2 linked regions of the Gimesia maris genome follow. The protein of the gene in region 1 interacts with the protein of each later gene in a pairwise test. Links are inferred from orthologs where the notes say so. Each region holds a gene or a part of one and is shown in the gene's direction. Other genes may lie near its edges.

Region 1 (12,394 bases):
ACGAACGTGGTCGTCTCGCGGGAAGGCTGGATTAAACGCGTGGGACGCCTGAAGACAAAAGAAGGCACACAGGAGTTGGCCAAAACCCGAACCCGCGAAGGGGACAGTGTGCTGGCAGTCGCACCGGGAAGCACGCTGGACCATGTCGTATTCTTCTCGAGTGATGGTGTGGCTTACACGCTGCCGATTGAACAGGTCCCTGTTTCTTCGGGCTATGGTGAACCGCTGTCGAAGCATGCCAGGATGAGCGATGGTGCCGTTCTGGTGGCAGCGGTGACGACAGACAGTCGGTTTACCCCAGAGGACAAAGCGACAAAAAAGCAGCCCCTTCCCACGCCTCACGTTTTGATCGTGACTGAAAAGGGGCAGTTTATGCGAATCTCGTTCAGCCTGTTCCGGACAGCGTCGACCAAAGCAGGTCGCAAATACTGCCGCCTGGGTAAGGATGACCGTGTGGTGTATGCGGGGCTGGTCGAAGAGGCAGAGACCATGTTTATCGCCACCCAGGACGCCCGCGTTCTGCACTGTGAGATCGAAGAAGCCGCCCTGCTCTCGAATGCGGGCAAAGGGGTTAAGGGCATCAGGCTGGAAAAAGGAGACCAGGTGATCGGTGTTCTGCAGCTGACCCGTCCGAGCGACTGCCTGCGTGTGATCAATACCGCAGGCAAAAAAATGACCTTCGGGCAAATGAAATATGGAGTCACTTCACGCGGTGGCAAAGGTGTGAAAACCAGTCAGCGAAGCGGGTTTGCAGAGATCCTCTATCCGCCCATTGAAGTGGTCGACTGGGACGAACTGGGAGACGACGAAGCATAAACTGATCGTATCTCGACTTACGATTCCCTGGATCAACACCTATAATCTCGTTTTCGTTCGCGTTTACAATAGAGAAAAATCAGTAAAACTATTATGGCAACTGCAGCAAAAACAACCGGCGCAAAAAAATATTCGGCTGACGACATTGAAGTCCTGGAAGGGCTGGAGGCGGTCCGTCGCCGTCCTTCGATGTATATCGGTGGCGTTGATATTCGCGGACTGCATCACCTGCTCTGGGAAATCGTTGATAACTCGGTCGACGAATATCTGGCCAAAGAAGCTGATACCATCATCGTCACCCTGCATAAAGATGGCGCTTCCTGCAGCGTGAAAGACAACGGCCGTGGCATTCCCGTCGATAAGCATTCCAAAACCAAAAAGTCGGCTCTGGAACTGATTCTCACGACACTGCATGCCGGCGGAAAGTTCTCTGACAAAAACTATGCCCGCAGCGGTGGTCTGCATGGTGTTGGATCCTCCGTGGTGAATGCGTTGTCTACCGAGATGGTGGCGACGGTTGTGCGCGACGGCCATCAGTACGTGCAGCGGTATAAAAAAGGCAAACCGACGACCCCCGTTAAAAAGGTAAAGCCATTCCGCGGGCATGGAACCGAAATCTATTTCCGCCCGGATGATGATATTTTCCGTCGCGTGCACTTCAACGCCGACACGATTCGTCAGCACCTGGAAGATGTCGCCTTTATTCATGGCGGTTTGAAAATTACGTTCCGCGATGAAGTTAAAAAAGAGACACATGAACTCTCGCATCCGGAAGGGATTCGTGGCTATCTGGAAAAACTGACCCAGGAGCAACAGAAAAAACCTGTTCACGAACAGCTGTTCTTCGCGGAAAAGGAAGATAAAAACATTCGCGTGGAAATGGTTTTAAGATGGACCGACGCCACTGATGAGCAGATTCGCAGTTATGTGAACGGGATCCGCACCCATGCCGGGGGAACACACGAAAGCGGGTTGCGCTCGGGGATCGCCAAAGCGGTCAAAAATTATATGGACGTGCATAACATCAAGCACAAAGGGCTGGCGATTACCACGGACGACATCCGTGAAGGCGTACTCTGCCTGATCTCCGTCTTCCATAATGACCCCATGTTTCAGGGGCAGACCAAAGAGAAGCTGAATAACCCTGAAGTCAGCGGTTTTGTTGAAGGGATCGTCCGACCGCTGCTGGAAACCTGGTTAAATCAGAACCCGAGTATCGCGGATGCAGTCGTAGGGCGGATCGTCCTCGCGGCGCGGGCACGAATGGCCAGTCGCGATGCCCAGAAAGAAGTACGGCGAAAATCGGTCACGAACCGCAAATCGACGCTGCCGGGCAAACTGCTCGACTGCCGCTCGAATAAGCCGGAAGAATCAGAACTGTTTCTGGTCGAAGGTCTGTCGGCGGGTGGTACGGCGGCCATGGGACGCGACAGCCGCATTCAGGCGGTACTGCCTCTGCGTGGTAAAGTTCTGAATACCGAATCGTTGGCCATTTCCAAAATCATGGGGAACCAGGAAATCAAAGACCTCGTGGAAACTCTGGGAACCGGGATTGGCCCGAATTTTGAGATTATGAATCTGCGTTACAACCGCATCATCCTGCTGATGGATGCCGACAGCGATGGTTATCATATCAGTACGCTGCTGCTGACGTTCTTCTTCCGGCATATGCGGGAACTGATTCGTCAGGGCAAGCTGTTTCTGGCCCAGCCGCCACTGTATTGCATCAAGGTGGGTAACGAGAAGCACTATGCCCAGGATGATGCCCAGAAGGAAGAGATCGTCGAATCACTGGGAGCGAACCGCAAGTACGAGATTGGTCGCTTTAAAGGTCTGGGGGAAATGACCGCCAGCGAGCTTAAAGAGACGACGCTGGACCCCAAACACCGCGTATTACTGAAAGTAGATATCGACAGCCAGCTGGAAGCGGACGCCACATTCGCACAACTGTTCGGAAAAGATGCCAGCCTGCGTTATGACCTGATCATGCAGGAAGCGATTGAAGCAGACGACATCGATTATTGATCACGACTGTTTTTAACGGCCGCTATAAAAAAGAGGCGAATCAATCGATTCGCCTCTTTCATTTTTCAGCTCAGACTTGAGTAGTCTGACTATTTTACGGAAGCAGTTTCTGCCGGTTCGGGTGGCAGAGGCAGCTTGCTTTCATTCTTTTCGACTGTCAGGTCGTTTCCGACGGTGATCGTCAACCAGCCATCGTTGGCTTTGATGCCAGTGATGTCCAGGTAGACGGTCCGGTTTTCCAGCTTGGCTTTGACCTGTGAATCTTCGACACGATCCGGAAATGCCTTTTCCATTTTGCTGCGAACCACGCCGGCCCGAGCGATCTGAGAAGCAATCCGTTCTGGTCGAACGACGGCTGATGATTTTACATCACCACGTGTGATGTAAATTTTGTCACCGTCGACTTTGAACTGCAGAGGTACTGTGATAATCTGAGTTGGCACAGCGGTTTCGCCCTGCTGTTCAAAACCACAACGCAGGATCAGATTCAGCGTATTGTCTGTAATCTGCACCCGAATAGGATCGTGATCGTCGAAGGCCAGGATATTGGGTCCTTTATCTGGATCAACGGGAGGTCGTTCCAGTTTGACTTTACGTCCCAGGACATCTTCGATTGATTTTTCAAATTCGGTGATCAGGTCCTGGTCTGTAATTTTACGGCCTTCCAGGTTCATGCGGGAAAGGCTGTTATTCATAACTGATTCATGCAGTTGCACCACAACACTTTCATCGGGAGTGATGGTCAGTGGTGGCGAATTGGCAGCCAGTTCGCCGGTGTCCATCAGCCGGGTGCGAATGTAAAGATGCGTGTCTGTCGAAGCGAAGCTGCGGGCTGTGGGGAACAATCCATTATCCTGCAGACGCTTATTCAACTTTCCGCCGACCTCTTCATTGGCGCGGTCAATGCGTTCGTCAACTTCTTCATCAAAGCGGGGACGAACCCGATCACGCACGCGTTGTGCAGCAATTGCTTCTGCTTCGCCTTTCAGTTCAGCAGTACGACGGTAAGCCATGTTGCGACCAATGCCGGCCAGCAGGGGAATGCCGTCCAGTTTAGTGCTGGCACCGACGGTGGTGTTGTTGGCGGCGACTTCCACCCAGGCAGGCTGAGTTACGAACAGATCACCATCAAAGTTGATTTCCTTGGTACCCCAGATCTGATGATGACCCGATGTGTAAATCGTGGCCTGGCTGGTTGTACCGGAAGTTTCACTGTTTGTAACACCATTCAGTGTTAAATCAAATCGCAGTGTAGAATCGCTGGGTTTGAAATCCACGCCGATTTCGGTGGTTGTGGCCTGATTTCCGGTCACGTATGCACCCAGAATGCAGTCTACAACAGGACCGGTTTCGCAGGTGCTGTCATGGATCAGACGGTTGATGAAGTCTTCAGCAACCATGACCCGCAGATTGTAGTTGAAGTAATTGTTTCGCAGTGCAGTCGTGAGGGGCTCCAGTCCACCGGCCAGTTCCTGACGCAGCAGAGCATAAGCCTTACGTGCTTCGAATGCATTCTTGTTGCTTTGAGTAGCTTCATACTCTTCGAGGTTGCTGACCAGAGTCGTCAGCTGCGTGCGAACTTTACCAGCGTCAATCTTGGTCGCACCTGGTTTGGAATCAGCCAGAAGCGCACGGACGGTTTTTTCCAGGTTCTGGAACTGAGGACGGTTGAAGAATTTTCGCTGCTCGGCATCGGTTAATGCGCCCCGCTCTTCAAATTTCTTTTTGAGCGATTTCAGCAGATCCATCAATTCAACTTCGGAATAGCTGTTTTTCAGTTCTTTCTGCAAATCATTTAGCTGCAGGTAATCGACCCAGCTGTTTCCATTCTCCATGCTATCCAGGTATTTTTTCAGAGCAGCAGCAGCTTTCGCCACTTTGTTCTGCTGTGATTTCAACTGGGCAGCTTTGACGGCAGCGACATCGACTTCCAGTGTTTTCAAAACCGCATCCGCGATTTCCACACGACGCTGCAGGCGGCCGGTGTAGTCAGCGAGAACAGCCTGACCTTGTGCATCCTTGATCTTTGTCTGCAGTGCTTTCAGAGTCTGCTTCTGTTGTTCCAGAGTCTGGTCTGATTCGTAGAGTTTGGCCAGCAGATCACCAACCTGTTGATCCCAAGTGGCCCACTTGCCTTCCAGACCTTCCGGAGCTTCCGAAAGATCTTCCGGAACTTCGGGTGGTAAAATGCCCTGCAGACCCACGTCTGCTTTTTCCGGCTTCTTGTCTTCGACAGCCATTGTGGTTGTGACAACCAACGCCAGGCTGGCTAATCCTAAAACTGCCAAGCCGAGTACACCAAAATATTTCTGGTTCTTTCTGGTTCGGTTTGATTCCTTGAGAAGCATATCTGATCTCACTCCGTCGACAAAGGGATTCGAATAACGGTCTCCACCATTCACAAGAACGCGGGACACCAAAGGCCCTCATTAATGGTAGTAGGGGTGGAAACTACCGTTGTAAAATAATTTATCGTCATTTAGCAGCAGGGAATGTGTGTTGAATTCATACATCCCCACAGCCAATTAACTTTTCCAGTATCAAACTCCGCAAAACCATATCTACATACAGGTTTCAAAAATAATATTTTGAGATTGCAGAATTCCTGTTGTTTTTCATGGCGAAAATCAGGACCGGCGATACTGGCCAGACACCCTATTCATTAAGATCGTCAAAGTCAGCCGGCCATTTTTCAACATACATCATCACACTCTCTCTGCGCAGTCTAGTGGACCCACAAATATTGTGCAATCAACCAAAGCAGCTTGTATTCGCAACATTACCAAAACATGCGAATGTTCACTACTTCTGCTCTCTGAACCTGCTTTTCGTCCTGAAAATGCCTGCGAAAACCCCTTCTTCCTTATACTAAGTGATGCAGATACAAATTCGGGCTGAATAATCAATGGGTTCGATTTGGAATTTGGGAAGCAGGACCGTACATTGGTCATTTCAGATAATAAATCCAGCTCAACGTATAAAAGGACTTTCACTTGGATTTTCAGCAGGTCCTGACGCCGCCTCAATTCGCCGCCGTCTCCCATCACCAGGGACCATTACTGGTACTGGCGGGACCAGGCTCAGGAAAAACCCGTGTTATCACCCACCGGATCGCCTCGCTGATCCATGCGCACGTTCCCGCCCATCAGATTCTGGGAATCACTTTCACCAACAAGGCAGCGGATGAAATGGGCGAACGGGTCAGGCAGCTGATACCCGACTCGCGCGTGGAGATTTCAACCTTTCATAAGTTTTGCGTCAAAATCCTGAGGCGATACGGCAGAGGGGTAGGCCTGGACAGTAACTTCTCGATTTTTGATACGACCGATCAACAACAGCTCATCCGCTTCGTGTTGAATGAATTAGACATCGATACCGTGGCGTATAATCCTTCGACCATCGCTTCGATGATCAGCCGCGCCAAAAATGATCTGATTACCGTAGATCGGTTCGTGGAAATTTATCAGGAATCGGTGGGCGATCATCTGCAGGCTGTCGCAGCTCGCGTGTATCCGATGTATCAGAAACTGCTGCTCGAATCGAACGCGGTTGACTTTGACGATTTACTGCTGCACGTCGCCAGTCTGCTCAAAGGCTCCCCCGAATTACGGGCGACACTGGATGAACGTTATCAGTACATTTTAGTTGATGAATACCAGGATACGAACCTGGCGCAGTATCAGATCATCATGGGACTCTCGCTCAACACACGCAATCTGTGTGTCACCGGAGATCCCGACCAGTCAATTTACGGCTGGCGGGGGGCGAAGATTGAAAACATCCTGCAGTTTGAGCGGGATTTCCCCGACTGCAAAACCATTCGACTCGAACAGAATTTCCGCAGTACCAAAGAAATCCTTCGGGTCGCCGACGATCTGATTTCTCACAATCAGCGCCGCAAAGTCAAATCGCTGTTTACAGAAAACGAGGAAGGTTCGCCGGTCGAGCTGCTCTGTTTTCAGGATGAGCGGCACGAAGCCGACGACATTGCCAGGCGCATTCGCAACGCCGTCGATCAGGGAAAGCAGGAATATACGGATTACGCCATCTTTTACCGGGTCAATTCGCTGTCGCGCGAACTGGAGCTGGCGCTGGCCCGGCATAAAATTCCCTACCAGCTGGCAGGCAGTGTGGCCTTCTATGAACGCACGGAAGTCAAAGATCTGCTTTCCTATCTGAAACTGGTCAATAACCCCGACGATCGCGTCGCGTTCTCTCGCATCGTCAATAAACCACTGCGCGGCATCGGCAAAACGACGCAAAACAAACTGATTCGCTGGGCCGACGAGCGGGGCATCAGCCTTTTGGAAGCCGCCCATCAGGCAGCAGACTGTCCGAAGCTTTCTAAACGGGCGGCGACCATGGTGGCACGGTTTGCCAAAATGATTAACGGATTTTCAATGGCCGACTCGGGATCCGTCGCGCACCTGATGGAAAATATCATCGACAGTACGCGAATGGTTGACAGCTGGAAAGAAAGTCCGGACGAAGCGGATCAGCAGCGGATTGCGAACGTCAATGAATTACTCTCCACTGCCAAAAAGTATGATGACATTTATGGTGAAGAAACCACGCTGGAAGGTTTTCTGGAAGTCAGTACGCTGGCCAGTGCAACAGACCAGCTGGATACTGACGCGGGGCGCGTGACGCTGATGACGCTGCATGCGGCGAAAGGCCTGGAATATCCGGTGGTGTTTATTGTCGGTGTCGAGCAGAACCTGATTCCCCATGAACGGGTGCTGCGTGAAGAATTCCGCGACGGACTGGAAGAAGAGCGCCGCCTGTTTTTTGTAGGGATCACCCGGGCCGAACAGAATCTGTACCTGACACAGACACGCGAGCGCTCCATGCGCGGCCGTCCCTGGAGAACCATTACCAGCGACTTCCTCAAAGAAATCGATGTGGAATTCAACGATCAGTCGACTGATGAACTGTTCGAATCCCGTTCGCACTTCGATGAATTTGTGGAATCGGTCAAGCGAGGCGAGATTGACACGGCCGCTTTGAAAGCAGCCAACCCGGAACGTCCCCTGCTGATGACCGGGGCAGATCTCCTCAAGGATGCGCCCCAGGCTGCAGAAATCCCGCAGGGATTTTCGGTAGGTATGCGAGTCAGACATCCGCGGTATGGCGTGGGAACGGTAATGGGCATCAGTGGTTTTGCCCGCAAACGAATGGTGAATGTCCTGTTTGACGATGCCGACGAACCACAGACCTTTGTCGCCGCACATTGCCCCCTGCAACCGTTAGGATTGCGCTAACCCGACACTGCTTCAAGCGGATCACGTCTGCTTGCCGATAAACCCGATTGGCGCCTGCCATTAATTCTGTGGAAGAATAAACTGGTAGTGTCGCAGTCTTTTCTCACTTAAACAGACTTCGGGTTCTCTCATGCCGCCACGTAAACGACCACCGGCGAATTCCAGATTCCAGGTCCGCAAACCAGCCGACCCCGGTGTGCATCTGGAACCCTTTCTGCATTACCTGGAAGCAGAATGCGGGATGGCAGTGAATACCGTCTCCGCGTATCGCTCGGATATCGTACAGTTTCTGGACTGGTACCGCATGCAGAAACCGGTTCCGCTGAGTGAAGTGGATCTCGCTTTTCTCTCCGGCTATCTGCAGCATCTCAATCGGCGCAAACTGGCGGCAACAACTGTTTCCCGACACCTGGTCACGCTCAAGCTCTTCTTTCGCTACCTGGTGCTGGAAGGCGTGCTCGCCGAAAGTGTCGCCGACCTGTTGAACTCGCCTAAGCTCTGGAAATACCTGCCGAAAGTTCTCAGTCCGGAAAAAGTCAATCAACTGCTCGCTGCTCCCTGCCGCCAGGATCGCTATCCGCTCCGCGACCGGGCGATACTGGCGATGATGTATGCGACCGGCTGCCGCGTGACAGAGATCGTCACTCTGCCTTTGAACTCGGTGAAGCTGACGGAAGGCTATGCCCGCTGCGTGGGAAAAGGAAACAAGGAACGCATGGTGTCATTAAATCCGGTCGCGGTCGCTGCAGTGGAAGCGTACCTGCGGCATGAACGCCCCGTGTTGACAAGGCGCAATACAACAGAACAGGCGCTCTTTCTGAATCGGGGAGGCAAGCAGCTGTCGCGGGTCATGGTCTGGAACATCGTCAAGAAAAATGCGGCACGAGTGGGCTGCAGTAAAGAAGTCAGTCCACATACACTGCGTCACAGTTTCGCGACACACATGATGGCTGGCGGAGCCGAGATCCGCGCGTTACAGGAACTGCTGGGACACGCCAACATCCGCACGACCCAGATTTACACGCACGTCGATCACAGTCGCCTGAAAGCCGTGCATCAGATGTATCATCCGCGTGGCTGATTAAAACGGGTCCATCAGTTTGCCATCGCCGCGATTCCCCAGTTGCTCAAGCAGTCCGGGGTCAATATTTTCAGAAATGAAGCGAACCGAACCGTCTCCCAGTCCGATGTGTGCACCGCCGACATGATAACTGCCAAACCCGCCGACGTTTAACAGTGGATCGATGGGAGCTTTTTCCTCTTCCTCTTCTTCAGAAGTGGGATAATAGGAACCTCCCCAGCCGCCTCCATATCCAGGCAGATCTCGATTAATGGAGCCGGTATTCCGCAGACTGGCGCGCGTTCCGGAGAGCCAGCCGAGGTTGGTATCATCATAGAGATGCTCGCCGATAAAGATAGTATTGCTGCTGCCGTCGGTGATTTGATCATAAGTAATGCTACTGTTTAAAAACATGACTCCCGAGTTGTTCACGTCGATCGGTGCTTCATCGGCGTTATAACAGGCCGCGTAGTTTGTCTGAAACAACGGGAGATTATCATCGATGGGGACTTCCATAATGGGCCCTTTGGGATCGGAAGGGCAGCTTAAAAACGAAATCGGTCTTTTGCGTACTTCGTAATTGGCCTCGGCGTACACACTCTGTTTGAAGTCAATATGCCGATAAACAATCGCCTGCTCCAGAAACGGCATAAGTCCGCCGAGCCAGCCCATGTCATAACCTTTGGGTTCATTTTTGACAGGTCCCGTCTGGTTGTAGACCCCTGCGGGCAGGACCTCGAACGCCATTTCGTAGTTTTGCAGCGCCAGGCTGATCTGCATCAGATTGTTTTTACACTGCGTACGTCGGGCCGCCTCGCGTGCCTGTTGTACGGCGGGCAGCAGTAGCGCAATCAGGATCGCGATGATTGCTATCACAACCAGCAGTTCAATCAGCGTGAAGCCGCGACGCTGCAGACTCTGGTAATATCGGGGGGTCTCTTTTTTCATCATCTGTGTTTCCTGAAACAATAATACCAACTCATTTAAAATCAGGTAAATTATAAGGACGGATCGCTGACCCGTTCAGTGTGGTCATAAAATTATTTTTTTTGTTCGGGTAATCGTATCAGTCTGATTCTCAGGATATTTCACTCGTGCCTGGATCGACAGTCGACGTTCTGCTTCCCCGTCACCTTCCGTTTTCAATACAATTTCAGCGGAAGCAGCATAGCGGGTTCCCAGTTCTTCCGGATCAATCTGCCAGACTTCCCCCTGGTATTCGGGATTCGTCAATCGTCGCTGTGCAGCGCGCTCCAGAGCCGACTCGACAAGCCAGTCTGCCTGCACCTGCAACTGTTCCTTCAGCATTTGCCGTCTCTGCATTAATGTCGATTTCAGCAGGGAAGCCATCACCAGTGAAATCAACAATAGACAGATCATGACAATGACTAACACTGCCCCCTGGCGCGTTTTTTTCTTCTGAGTTCCCATTTCTGATTTGTAGACGAGACGCATATGTTTGATCCTGTCACTCGGTTTTTTTTGTTTCTTTTTCTGGTTGTTTCAGCTTCAAATCCGCCAAACGATAATCATGGCCGATGGTGGAAATGATGGATAATTCCTGAACAGCCGGCCTCCCGGATTGATCTGATTTACTGTAGTTTTTACTCAATACACGCTGTAATGGATCGGGTTCTTCAATGGAAATTCCTGCACGATGCAGTCGCTGCTGTTCAAAAAATTGAGCGTGACTCCCCTCCGGCAGATAAAAGACATCACGGTGCGCTACTTCACCCTGGCTGGTGACCACTCGGAAGATCTGATGCTGGTCAATGCGATACGTCACACTCCGTTTGTCCGGCTGTTGAAGCGTGATTTCTGTGCCCCCCTCTGCGGGAAGCCGGACGTCATCGGCGGCATGGATGTCCGCGCGAAACAGATGGGAAAAGCGCTGGAACGAAGATCCCAGCCAGGCGGCTTTACTGGTTTCCCGTTCAGCGCGGAGTATGGTATGCATGGTCGTCATACTGATGCCCATCAGCACCGAGGCGATGCCCATGGCCACCACGACTTCCACCAGAGAAACCCCCGGGGGACAGCCATATTGTCTGATCGAAATAGTAAACCCGCGTCGCTGCATTACTGCTGTTCCTTCAGGCAGACCCACGAAGTGAGACTTACCGGCATTGCTCTGATTCCCTGCTGGTTTTTCCAGCCCAACTGGATCTGAATTTTTTTCATCTGCTTGACATCAGTCGCCTCACTGATTTTGATTTGCAACCTGGCATCAGGCAATTGCCTGACTGCACTTTCCGACAAGGCGAATTTATCCACGATTGACTGCTGTACCTGATCGTATGGTAAAGCGACCACGCGTTCCATCAGATTTTCCACTTCTACGATCGCTATCTGACGGCGTTCGGTCTGCCTGCGTTCACGATGCACCCAGTAGATCGCTGGCACCACAATCATGGAGACTGTCATCAGCAGCACGCCGGCCACCATCATCTCCACCAGAGTAAATCCGCGCCGTCGACATCGACGTGATGCGTCACGACTTGAACAGGCTCTCTGATTCTGATTTTGATTTCTCACGTTTCAACCGTTTTCTGAGGTTAAGACAGGGCATGCATGATGGTTACCAGTGGCAAAAACAATCCGATGACGAATATTCCCACTAAACAGCCCACGCTTAGAATAAAAGCAGGTTCCAGATATTCCCGTATCAGTGCCAGGCGATAATTGATGCGCCGCTCAATCCCTTTAGCAATCGCTTTGAGTGCCCAGCTTAAGTTGCCCGCCCGCTGCGCTGACTGTAACAGACGCACTTCACTGGGGGTCAGCAGACTGTAGTCATGCAGTGACGTCCAGCAGTCGTTCCCTTTATGAACATCTTCCAGGATCGCGTTAAAGCGGGCAGACAGATATGGATTTTTTGTGGTATGTGACAGGGTTTCAAATGCCCCCAGCAGGGGACGTCCTGATTCAGTAGTGATATGCAGAAACCGTAAGACATCTGGCGCAATTAAACGGGGATAATAACGCCCGGAAATAAACCGGGGACGCCAGCCATTTTCCAGATAGCCGGTATGGCGAAACCTGAGATACATGATCAAGAGAAACAGGAATCCTGGAAGAATCCACAGAAAGTAATTAACAACCAGATCCGAAGTATGAATGATCGTCACTGTCAGATCCGGCAGTTCCATATTGAAGTCATAGAAAATTTTTTTCATCTTGGGAATGATCCAGTAACAGATAAACATGAAGACATTTGCCATGATGAGAAAAA
Region 2 (12,297 bases), 4.7 Mb from region 1 along the record:
GTTTCGTCGGCGATGGAGAAACGGATGAACCCGAAACACTGGGCGCGATCACACTCGCATCCCGCGAACACCTTGACAACCTGATCTTTGTCATCAACTGCAACCTGCAGCGTCTGGATGGTCCCGTTCGTGGTAACGGTAAAATCATTCAGGAACTGGAAGCCGCCTTCCGTGGTGCCGGCTGGAACTGCATCAAAGTCGTCTGGGGCAGTGACTGGGATCCTCTGCTGGCTGAAGATGAAGATGGTCTGCTCGTGAAACGGATGGGGGAAGTCATCGACGGGCAGTACCAGAAGTACGTCGTCGAACCCGGTTCCTACATCCGCGAACACTTTTTCGGGGACAATCCCGAACTGGCTAAAATGGCAGAACACCTGTCTGATGACCAGCTCAAACGCATGAAACGTGGCGGTCATGATCCAGAAAAAGTTTATGCCGCTTTTAACGCTGCTGTAAACCACACTGGCTCCCCCACCGTAATCCTGGCGAAAACCATCAAAGGCTACGGTCTGGGTGAAGCAGGCGAAGGCCGCAACATCGCTCACAATGTGAAAAAGGCTAACGAAGAAGAACTGAGAGATTTCCGATCTCGGTTTGGTATCCCCATTCGCGATGAAGACGTCAAAGACACCCCCTTCTATCGACCGGATGAAAACAGTCCCGAAATGCAGTATCTGCAGAAAAAACGGGAAGAACTGGGTGGTTATCTCCCCAAGCGCACGCCCACCGAAGAACGGTTGGAAACTCCAACTCTGGAATCGCTCGATAAATTCCTGACAAGTATGGCAGGGAAAAAAGGCTCCACCACCGGTGCTTTCGGCATCCTGCTGGGTAACCTGCTGAGAGACAAAGTGATTGGCAAACGCATTGTACCCATCATTCCGGATGAGGCCCGTACTTTCGGGATGGAAGGCCTCTTCAAACAGTGTGGGATCTATGCCAGCCAGGGACAACTGTATGAGCCGGTCGACCGCGATCAGTTGATGTACTACAAAGAAGCGAAAGATGGACAGATCCTGGAAGAAGGCATCAATGAAGCAGGAGCCATCTCCTCGTTCATAGCAGCTGGTACTGCCTATGCCAACCAGGGCGTCAATATGATTCCCTTCTATGTCTATTATTCCATGTTTGGTTTCCAACGTGTCGGCGACCTGGTCTGGGCCGCCGCCGATTCCCGTACCAAAGGCTTTATGCTCGGCGGTACTTCCGGGAGAACCACTCTCAATGGAGAAGGTCTGCAGCACCAGGACGGACACAGTCACGTCATGGCTTCCACAGTACCAACACTCCTGGCATACGATCCTGCTTATGCTTTTGAGCTGGCAGTTATCATCCAGGAAGGTCTGCGTCGCATGTATCAGGAAGGTGAAGAGATCTTCTATTACCTCTCCGTCTATAATGAAAACTACGAAATGGCACCGATGCCCGAAGGCGATCATGTCGTCGAAGGTATCATTAACGGAATTTACAAGTTCCGTGCTCAGGAAGTCGAAAAACCGGCTACTTCGATGCGGCCTCAACTGTTTGGTAGTGGTCCCATCCTGCGTGAAGTACTGCGGGCCCAGGAAATTCTGGCGGAACAGTTTAATATCGCGACAGACGTCTGGAGTGTCACCAGCTACAACCAGCTGGCCCGTAATGTGAAAGACGTGGAACGTGAGAACCGGCTGCACCCGGATGCTGAGCCACAGAAATCGTATCTGCAAACGACATTTGAAGGAGTTGCAGGTCCCTTTATCGCTTCCAGCGATAACATTAAACTCGTCGCCGACCAGATCCGTGAGGACATCCCTGGAAATTACTGTGTCCTGGGAACCGATGGCTTCGGTCGCAGTGAAACCCGTGAATCACTCAGACGTCATTTTGAAATTGATGCAGAAAATGTAGTGGTCGCGACACTGGTCTCTTTAGCCGAAGAAGGCCAGTTCGATAAATCAAAACTACCTGCCATCATCAAAGAACTGGGAATCGATCCAGAGAAAGTAAATCCTCGGCTCGCTTAATTCTCATACCAACAGGTTTTATTGAAGCATTACCAACAAGAAGATAGAACACAAAACTATGGCTACTGAATTTAAACTTCCTGAAGTGAGTGAGGGTGTCGAGACAGCAGATGTCGGGCAAATCTCCGTCGCAGTAGGCGATACAGTGGAGCAGGGACAGGTTCTGATGGACATCGAAACCGACAAGGCGGTGGTCCAGCTGGAATCGCCTTACTCAGGGACCATTGAAGAGCTCAAAGTTTCTGAAGGCGATTCGGTATCGATTGGTGCCGTTTTACTGTTGATCAATGAATCCAACGGTGATGCATCCGCTCCTGCCAAAGAAGAAAAATCGGCAGAAACCAAGGCTGAAGAACCGGTAGCAGAAGAGCCAGAGACGGCCCAGAAAGAACAGTCGGTTGAGGAAGAATCGAAGGAGAAGCCCAGACAGGAAAGCAAGTCGGCCTCCCAGCCGGCAACGGCTCCAGTGCGGCCAGCGGATACAGATTCATCGGGTAATAAAGCACCTGTTCCCGCCGGACCTGCGACCCGCAAACTGGCACGTAAGCTGGGCGTCGATCTGTATCAGGTCAGTGGCTCAGGTCCCGGTGGACGTGTTACTCAGGAAGACGTCGAAGACTACGTCAAAAACCTGATTGCCAATGGTGGACCTTCCAGCGGTGGCGGTGGAATCGCCGTACCTCCGCTGCCGGACTTCACTCAGTTTGGAGAAGTCGAACGCAAGAAACTCAACAAACTGTCGCGTGTCTCTGCCAAAAACCTCAGTCTGTCCTGGCAGGTCATTCCGCACGTCACTCAACATGACCTGGCGGATATCACTGACCTCGAAACTGCGCGAAAACTCTTTATCTCCAAGCCCAATTATTCGGGTCCCAAAGTTACGATGACCGCGCTGGCCATGAAAGCCATCGCTATCGCTCTGCACGAATATCCGAGTTTTAACTCCAGCTTCGATTCGCAGACCGATGAAATTGTCTACAAGAACTACATCAACATCGGTGTCGCCGTTGATACCGAAAATGGACTGGTTGTCCCTGTCGTGAAAGATGTTGACAAGAAAAACATCATCACCATTGCCAACGAAATGAATGCGCTGGCTATCAAAGCGCGTGATCGCAGACTCGAAATGAATGACATGCAGGGCGGAACCTTTACCATCACCAACCTGGGTGGACTTGGTGGAACGTCCTTTACGCCAATCGTCAATTATCCTGAAGTCGCCATCCTGGGTATGTCACGTTCGCGACATGAATTCCAACTGCTGAATGATAGTCCTGTTCCCCGCCTGATGCTGCCTCTGTCGTTGTCCTACGACCACCGGGTCATCAACGGTGCAGACGCTGCTCGATTCATCGTGCGTCTTTCCAGTTTGCTCTCTGATCCGTTCAATCTGCTGGTTGACTGCTGAGATCGTTATCTACACTGAAGTAATTCAATAAGAGGTTTATCGATATTATGTCTGGATCAGCTACCAGAGAAACGGATATTGTTGTCATCGGCGGTGGCCCCGGCGGTTATCCAGCCGCATTTGAAGCTGCCGACAAAGGCTACAAAGTCATTATGGTCAATGATGACGTTGCCCCCGGGGGTGTCTGCCTGAACCGGGGTTGTATTCCTTCCAAAGCACTGCTGCATGTCGCAAAACTGATCAATGAAACCAGAGAATCCGCTGAGTGGGGCATTACCTTTCAGAAGCCGGAAATCAACCTCGATCAGCTCCGGGACTTCAAAAACAAGGTCGTCACACAATTGACCGGCGGAATCGGGCAACTCGCTGGCGCCCGCAACGTGGAAATCCTCAAAGGCTTCGGCCGTTTCAAAGATGCCAACTCCGTCGAAGTCACAAAACAGGATGGAACAACCGAAACCATTCAATTCAAATACGCGATTGTCGCCACAGGTTCCTCACCAGCTGTGCCTCCCGTCTTTGATCTGGATGATGATCGGATCATGGATTCTACCGGTGCCCTGGAACTGGCCGACATCCCCACAAAACTGCTCGTCGTTGGCGGCGGTTACATCGGTCTGGAGATGGGCAGTGTTTATGCCGCCCTGGGCTCGGAAGTAACGGTTGTGGAAATGACAGGCGGACTTCTGCCCGGTGCAGACCGTGATCTGGTGCGCCCGCTGCAGAAACGGCTTACCGAAAGTTTTGCGGCCATTCACCTGAATACCAAAGTCGAAAAACTGACTCCCGGTGATAACGGAATCACAGCCGACTTGAGTGGTGAAGGGGTCGAACCCCAGCAGGTCTTCGACCGTGTGTTGATTTCGATCGGCCGTCGTCCGAATAAAAAAGGCATCGGCTTCGAGAATACGAAACTGGAGCTGGACGAACGCGGTTTCATCAAACACGATGCACAGCAGCGAACTGCCGAGCCTCACATCTACGCGATTGGTGATATTGCCGGCGAACCGATGCTGGCACATAAAGCCACCCGTGAAGCCAAAGTCGCCATCGAAAGCATAGCCGGTGAATTCGGCGAGTTCGATAACATCGCCATTCCCGCGGTTGTTTTCACCGACCCGGAACTCGCCTGGTGTGGTGTGACCGAGCAGGAAGCCAAAGACCAGGGACTGGATGTGGAAATCACTCGTTTCCCCTGGGCTGCCTCAGGACGGGCTCAGACTCTGGGCCGCACGGAAGGCCTCACCAAAATGATCTTCGACAAAAAAACCGGGCGTGTGCTCGGCGTCGGGATTGTCGGACCGGGTGCCGGTGAACTGATTGCGGAAGGCGTAATGGCTGTCGAAATGGCCGCGGTCGCAGAGGACGTCGCCGAAAGCATTCATGCACATCCCACGCTCTCGGAGACCCTGATGGAAGGAGCAGAAGCCTTCACTGGTCAGGCGACGCACATGTATAAACCCAAAAGAAAATAATCGACTCTCCGACCTGCAGGCGACTCAGTCTGCAGGCGGATTTATTGAGAATAGGAACCAGCATAAAGGGCGTTGTTGAATGCGATTTCATAAACGATCAACGACGCCTTCTTATTTCAGTCGCCGTGATCAGGTTCGGCTGTTTCGACTGGTTGCCGCTCTGGGTGTCATTTTTTTCGCGATGCTTTATGCTTCACGAGAACAAAACTGGTACTGGCTCACGGGACGCCCTGCAGACGAGCCTGCTCGACAGCAGGCCAAAGAGCCCCCCCGCGCAATTGACTTCAGCGTCAGGGAAGAATCACCGCTGAAACCAGACGAATTTCGCTCAGAACCAGCGTCTGAAATCGAAGTACCTGAAAAAGTCATCGCCCGGCTGGAAACCGGTGAATATGATGTACGTGTTGATCCCCGCTTGTTGAATCCTGTCTCAGACAGTAACCTGGGTATCCGTACTCATGAAGTAAACGCTCTTTATTATCTGCTGGCTAAAGCAGCAGCCATCCCGCAAAACGTCCTGGAACAGTCGGCAGAACCGGCGCCCCCTTTTGTTGTTGTCATGACAGAATCTCCCCAGTACCGAGGATCACTGATGACAGTAAAGGGTCACTTGAAACGACTCAAATCTGTTTCTGTAGAAAAAAACACGTACGGAGTCGATTCCCTTTACGAGGGTTGGTTTTTCTCAAAGGATTCCGGCACTCATCCCTGGCGAGTCTTCTGCACTCAACTCCCGGCTGGGATCCCAAAGGGTGAGGATCTCGCTGAGATGCCTGAAGTTCAGATCACCGGATATTACTTTAAAAAATCTGGTTATCTCTCTGCAGCCGGTAAGCTTCAGACGGCACCATTGCTGATTGCCCGCCAGATCCGCTGGTTCCCACCAACGAACCAGCCCGCCCCCTCATCTTCAGGAGCAGTCAAATACATTGTCAGCCTGTTTCTGGTCATCAGTATCACGTTGGTTTTTCTGATCTGGAGATTCATGGTCAGCGATCAGAAATTTGCCCGCAGTCGAACCGCGAAACTGATGCAGCGCCCTGACATGTCGATGGACAGCCTGAAAGATATCGAGACCGTCGACATTAATGATGTGCTCAAACAGATGGGACAGCAGAAACAAGATCCGCCAGCTGGTTCAGATCAGCCAGATGAGCAGAAATAGGCAGAGGTCGGATTAAGCTACCTGCATTTGTATCGCTTCATCAATCGCGGCAAACACGGTATCACACAACTGCTCAACCAGTTCAGCGGGCATTCCAGGAGCCGGCATAAGAATCACCACATCGCCCAGCGGACGCACAATCACGCCGTTCTTTCTCGCAGCCAGGGTCACCTGGTGTCCTAAACGAAGCTCTGCTGGAAAAGCAGTCCGGGTTTCACGATCCGCGACCAGTTCTATACCGACCATCACTCCTTTATGGCGAATTTCTCCCACGTAAGGATGCTCCTTGAGTTCTGCCAGCCGCTGTGTCAATACTGCAGAAGTCTCCCGAACGTTATCCAGCGTCCTGTTCTCATCAAACAGCTTCAACGTCGCCAGGGCCGCGGCACATGCCAGGGAGTTCCCCGTATAAGTATGCCCGTGGTAGAAGGCATTGTAGTCGGTATGAGCGCCCTCGAAAGCAGCCGCAATTTCATCCGTTGCCATCGTCACCGCTAACGGCAGATAGCCGCCGGTGATTCCTTTCGCCAGACACAGAAAATCAGGAGTTACTCCTTCCTGCTCACAGGCGAACATGGTCCCGGTCCGCCCCAGGCCTACTGCTACTTCATCGGCAATCAGTGGAATTCCATACTGACGAGTCAGCTCCCGCACGCGTTTCAGATATCCAGCAGGATGCATCAACATCCCGGCTGCCCCCTGCACGAGAGGTTCAATTACAAAAGCCGCCAGTCGCTCATGATTTTCTGCAAGCAGTCGTTCTAACTCAGCAAAGCAGAATTCAAGATAGCTTTCTTCTGTATATCCCTCGGGACGGTGGTAAGCGACAGGACACGGAATCTGTACCGATTCAAACAGCAGTTTGCCGAAGATCTGATGAAAAATTGAAATCCCGCCAACACTCACCGAACCAATCGTATCGCCATGATAAGCGTGCTGCATACAGGCAAACAAATCACGAGTCTGTGAATCGGCGGGCGATTTGTTTGCGTGATACTGAAACGCCATCTTCAGCGCAATTTCCACCGCTGTCGATCCACTGTCAGAATAAAACACCTTTGTCAAATCAGCGGGCGTCCGTTTTACCAGTTCCTCTGCCAGTTCGATTGAGGGGACGCTCGCCAGCCCGAGTAATGTCGAATGTGCAATTTGATCCAGTTGAGCGCGAATTGCCTGGTCCAGTTCAGGCACGCGATGTCCGTGCACATTGCACCACAGTGACGAAACTCCATCCAGGTACGAACGTCCGTCCGTATCGATCAGAAAGAAACCATCGCCTGATTCGATGATTGGTACCTCTTCATCGCGATGCCCCTGCATCTGGGTAAAGGGATGCCAGACATGCTCATTATCGATGTTACGTAACTCGTCAGACTGCATTGTTCCACTCGGTTCTGATTCGTGCGCGGTAATTAAAAACAGAAAGAGCCACGTCGATGGAGCGTGACTCTTTCACTGATACTTCAAAATCTGAAACGGGATTAACCAGGCAGCAGATCGCGAACGACATCGCGTTCATCCCGCAGTTCCTGTAAAGTCGCTTCAAACTTGGCTTGAGCAAAATCATCATGCTCCTGACCTTCGACGATTTTCCAGGTAGTTCCATCACTGGTCAGTGGGTAACCACAGATCAGGCCTTCATCAACTCCGTAACTGCCATCACTGCAGACAGCGGCTGAGAAGCTTTCGCCCAGCGGTGTCGGTGTGATAATGCTCTTAATGGTATCAAGGGCAGCGTTCGCAGCAGAAGCGGCACTGGAAGCGCCACGGGCCTGAATAACGGCAGCACCACGTTTTTGCACAGTTTCAATGAATTCGCCGCGCAACCAGTCATGGTCTTCAATAATTTCAGGAACCGGGTTACCGTGGATGGTAGCATGATAAAAATCAGGGAACTGAGTTGCTGAGTGATTACCCCAGATGTTCATGTTCTTAACCGCAGAAACAGGTTGACCTGCTTTCTTGGCGATCTGGGTCATGGCACGATTCTGATCCAGACGGGTCATGGCGTACCAGCGATCACGGGGAACTTTGGGAGCATTGCTCATCGCGATCAGACAGTTGGTGTTACAGGGATTACCGACAACCAGAACCCGCACATCCTCAGCGGCTGCTGCTTCGATTGCCTTACCGGTGCTGGTGAAAATGGGACCGTTAATCCGGATCAAGTCGCCACGTTCCATGCCGGCTTTACGGGGAATACTTCCGACGCAGACGACAAAGTTACAGTCTGCAAACGCATCTTCCAGGTGGTCGCTGTCCGCTTTGACAACACCAGCCAGAGTTGGGAAGGCACAGTCGTCAAGCTCCATCTCAACTCCGTCCAACGCAGACAGCATCGGAGGAATTTCCACAAGATGCAGAATGACAGGCTGATCAGGGCCAAAAATTTCCCCGGAAGCCAGGCGAAACAGCATGGCATAACCAATCTGGCCAGCTGCCCCGGTTACCGCAACTCGAATCGGATGAGTCATCTCTAAAGCACTCCTTAACATTGAATATTACCAGTGTACCTGCCCCTGAACACAGGTCAGGATTAATGCGGAATCTTACGTTTTTTTACCTCCCTGTGGACAGATCGGCAACCGTCGTGAGGCATCTGTTTCTAATTTCTGGAGACTACTGCGCATTGTCCGTGAATACAGGTCAGAAACTTGAACAAATCCGGTGATTCCGGCAAATCTCACTCAAGCAGACAAGTTGGTCATTACTGATTGAACAGCACGGTTCCACCGATAGCCACTGCAGCTGCGGCGAGTGAAGCAAACATGATTTTCACCCAGCTGTAAGGACGCTCCCCATTCACTTCGCCGGTCGCTGCGTTCACGGCGACCTGATACAGCGTATCCTTATACTTGTAGCTCATCAGCCACAAAGGCAACAGCAGGTGCTTGTACGTAATTGCATCGTAATGACTCTCGACTGAATCAACCCGCTGGGTATCGCCGCCGATGCGGCTGCAGACTTCGGAATACAAAGCAGCATCGATCCGCTCTTTTCCCAGCACGAACCCGTCATCCAGTTCGATCTCATAAGTTCGCGCAGTAAAGCCCGCCAGATAGGCATGCTTAAACGGAACCATCAGATGTAATGGAAACGGTTCCAGCTCCCGTATCAACTGGCGAGGCAAGCCGTGCGAAGCCAGAATGATCACATCATCGAAGAAACGCTGAAAGGCTCCCGAAGCGGGATACCAGCGTGTCCGTCTTTCCTGACGACGATTCTTCCCGCTCCCCACCGTGACATAATAATATTCACCCCGCTGACCGGAATAACGGGTACTGGTCATGGAATCGTAAGTGAAATATGGCATATAAACGCCATGAAACTTCCCTTCTACGCCCTTCTCCACAAATTCATTCGGCGCAAACCACAGCGACTTAACCCAGGCTTTCAACTGCTGCCGCGCCACAGATTCCTCGATCAGAAACGGGAGCACCGCATCCACGGGGACCCGCTGATCTGAGGTATGTGCATGCTCCAGCTGAATGGGAGAGGCACAGTAAGGACACTCAGAGCTGGTGACCGAATCCACAAACAGCAGCGTGGCACCACAACTTTCGCAGCGCACTTCCAGTTCCTGACCATCTCCTTCCTGAGCCGGTTGCTCCCGCAGTTCACGCAGGTGAGCCAGCATGGCATGAATGTCCTGCTCTACGATTTCCCGATTCGGATCAATCCCGATCTCTTTTTGATATCCACAATGTCCACAGCGAAGCTTCTGTGTTTTGATATTGAAGACCAGATCGGCGCCACAACTCTCACAGGGGAAAATGCGACCATTTTCATCATCAATCCGTTCTCCTCCTCCGTCAAATGAGTCTTCCAGAAAGATAGGCTCATCGGCATCATGCGGTGGCAAAGGTGGTGGTTGACTCATCTTTCACTTTCCGTATTGAAGGTGGCGGGCCCCTCAATCTCTCTGAATCCGAATGGTTTTACTCCCGGTCCGTTAAGAACACTCGACTTACAGCAAACGTAATTTTTACCGATCGGGATCAAATCTAATTTGCAGAATTCATTCCGGATAGTCAACCTGTACCAGGTACAAACCACAGGCCGGCGCTGTTGGCCCGGCCTGTGAACGGTCCATTCCGGTCAGAATTTTCTGTACATCGTTTGAGGTCCAGCGACCAACGCCTACGTCCAGCAGCGTACCTACAATCGCGCGCACCATATTGTACAAAAATCCGTCAGCAACAACATCGACGGTAATGAACTCCGCTGAAGTAGAATTCTCCATCGAAAGATGCGCCTGTTCTAATACTCCCCACACAGGCCAGACCCCGGTCCGCTGCACAGTCAGTTCTGTAATCGTCCGCACGCTGGTTGCTTTATTGGGATAATGCGATTCGAAACAGCGGAAATCATGTTGGCCCAGCAGCTGCTGACCGGCGGCATGCATGCGGTCTGAGTCCAGAGGACGACCGAACTCGCTCACATATTTTTTCAGGAACGGATAGGGAACCGCTGAATTGTGAATCACATACCGATACCGTTTCTGAATCGCGGAATAGGTAGCATGAAAGTCCGGCGGTACTTCCCGTACTTCGCGCACACAGATGCTCTCTGGCAGAAACCGCTGTAATCCTGTTTGCAGATTCTTACAGGGAATGGCTGATTCCGTCTGAAAACTGGCCACCTGACCTAACGCGTGCACGCCGGCATCAGTACGACCTGCGACCAGCACCGGACTGCGCTGCTGCGTAAGCTGTTCAATCGCTTTTTCCACACAGGCCTGGACGGACGGCCCATTGGGTTGCACCTGCCACCCAGCATATTCCGATCCATCATAGGCCAAGGTCAATTTAATATTTCTCATGAACGCTCAATCAGCAGACGCAGAAAAAGAAATCGCCGGAAGTTCTCCTTACAATCCCAGCTTCTCTTTCCAGTATTCTGTCTGTTCCTGTACCGGTACTTCACCTCCCGATCCAAAACTGCAGAGCGCCGCCATCGCATTCCGTGCCCCCAACACCTGGTAGATGTCTTCTTCAATCTGCGGACAGGCCTGCTGTAGTTCTTCCAGCGGCAAATCCACCAGACGAATCGAACGGGATTCACACACCGAAACCAGCTTGCCCACGATGCCATGTCCGGTCCGCATTGGCGTTCCTTTTTTGATCAGGTATTCCATTAGTGCGGTCGCGTCAAGAAATCCGTCTTCCAGCTTGTTCGCAATAGTTTCCTGCTGCAGCTCTGCCCCTTCTACCATCGCTGCCGCCAGTTCCAAACAGGCAGCCACTGTATCGTAAGCATCGAACAACGCCAGCTTGTCTTCCTGCATGTCACGATTGTAAGCCATCGGCAAACCTTTGAGCAGCACCAGAATCTGCTGCACATCGGCAATCGGTCGAGCCGACTTACCGCGAATCAGTTCCAGTACATCCGGATTCCGTTTTTGGGGCATGATCGACGATCCGGTAGTAAACGCATCAGGCAGTTTGATGAACCCGAATTCAGTCGAGAACCAGGCAATCCACTCTTCAGCCCAGTTGCTCAGATGGGTTGCGATCAACGCCATACAGAAACAGAATTCCGCAAGATAATCCCGGTCGCTGGAAATATCCAGACTATTGCGGGCTACGTCAGTGAATTCCAGCAGTTCCGCCGTATAATGCCGATCGATGGGCAATGAAGTCCCCGCCAGTGCTGCCCCACCCAGAGGAGAAACATTCACACGCTTCAAACAGTCTGCCAGTCGCTGACGATCGCGATCAAACTTTTCACAGTAAGCCAGCCAGTAATGGGCGGCTTTCACCGGTTGCGCCCGCTGCAGATGTGTGAAGCCGGGCAGTACGAGATCCTGGTCTCGACCGCAGCGTTCGACAAACGCGGTCTGCAGATCCTTAAGCAGACCGTCCACGCGATGAATCGCCTCGCGTGTGTAGAGCTTCAGATCAGTCGAAACCTGATCGTTGCGGCTCCGTGCCGTATGCAGTTTTCGTCCTACATCGCCAACACGCTCAATCAGTGCGCTTTCAATATGCATGTGGATGTCTTCCAGATCGAAACGAAACTCGAAGTTTCCGGCTTCAATTTCATTACCGATCTGGGTCAGCGTCTCAACGATCTGCGTGCATTCGTCATCACTGATCAGTCCCACCCTGGCCAACATCCGGGCATGGGCCTGTGAGCCCTGAATGTCCACTGCCGCCAGTCGGCTGTCAAAACTGATCGATTCCGTAAACGCTTCCACGCGGGCATCGGTCTGCTGTTGAAATCGTCCTCCCCAGGCTTTTGCGG

What was found.
Region 2: the proteins of GmarT_RS00445 (region 1) and lpdA interact in binary tests that used the Escherichia coli proteins (3 or more experiments, as listed by UniProt). The link is inferred for Gimesia maris from one-to-one orthologs.

What each region holds. Positions count from the first base shown.
Region 1 is NZ_CP042910.1:104,631-117,024, reverse strand. What follows is about bases 5,528-8,468. They hold GmarT_RS00445 (ATP-dependent helicase), read left to right. Parts: upstream 5,528-5,834; coding sequence 5,835-8,102; downstream 8,103-8,468. Other genes in these bases: xerD (site-specific tyrosine recombinase XerD), read left to right, coding at 8,233-8,468. Outside these bases: GmarT_RS00460 (DNA gyrase/topoisomerase IV subunit A), read left to right, coding at 1-816; GmarT_RS00455 (DNA gyrase/topoisomerase IV subunit B), read left to right, coding at 910-2,841; GmarT_RS00450 (hypothetical protein), read right to left, coding at 2,931-5,258; more of xerD, read left to right, coding at 8,469-9,183; GmarT_RS00435 (DUF1559 domain-containing protein), read right to left, coding at 9,184-10,113; GmarT_RS00430 (hypothetical protein), read right to left, coding at 10,195-10,617; GmarT_RS00425 (PulJ/GspJ family protein), read right to left, coding at 10,631-11,242; GmarT_RS00420 (prepilin-type N-terminal cleavage/methylation domain-containing protein), read right to left, coding at 11,242-11,697; GmarT_RS00415 (type II secretion system F family protein), read right to left, coding at 11,718-12,394. UniProt on the Escherichia coli protein: A helicase with DNA-dependent ATPase activity. Unwinds DNA duplexes with 3'-5' polarity. Translocates on single-stranded DNA with 3'-5' polarity. Initiates unwinding more efficiently from a nicked substrate than double-stranded DNA.
Region 2 is NZ_CP042910.1:4,798,395-4,810,691, forward strand. Bases 2,829-5,672 are described here. They hold lpdA (dihydrolipoyl dehydrogenase), read left to right. Parts: upstream 2,829-3,458; coding sequence 3,459-4,886; downstream 4,887-5,672. Other genes in these bases: GmarT_RS17565 (2-oxo acid dehydrogenase subunit E2), read left to right, coding at 2,829-3,411; GmarT_RS17575 (hypothetical protein), read left to right, coding at 4,966-5,672. In the rest of the region: aceE (pyruvate dehydrogenase (acetyl-transferring), homodimeric type), read left to right, coding at 1-2,003; more of GmarT_RS17565, read left to right, coding at 2,062-2,828; more of GmarT_RS17575, read left to right, coding at 5,673-6,051; bioA (adenosylmethionine--8-amino-7-oxononanoate transaminase), read right to left, coding at 6,064-7,431; GmarT_RS17585 (malate dehydrogenase), read right to left, coding at 7,533-8,525; GmarT_RS17590 (TFIIB-type zinc ribbon-containing protein), read right to left, coding at 8,759-9,931; tRNA pseudouridine(38-40) synthase TruA, read right to left, coding at 10,070-10,873; argH (argininosuccinate lyase), read right to left, coding at 10,922-12,297. UniProt on the Escherichia coli protein: Lipoamide dehydrogenase is a component of the glycine cleavage system as well as of the alpha-ketoacid dehydrogenase complexes.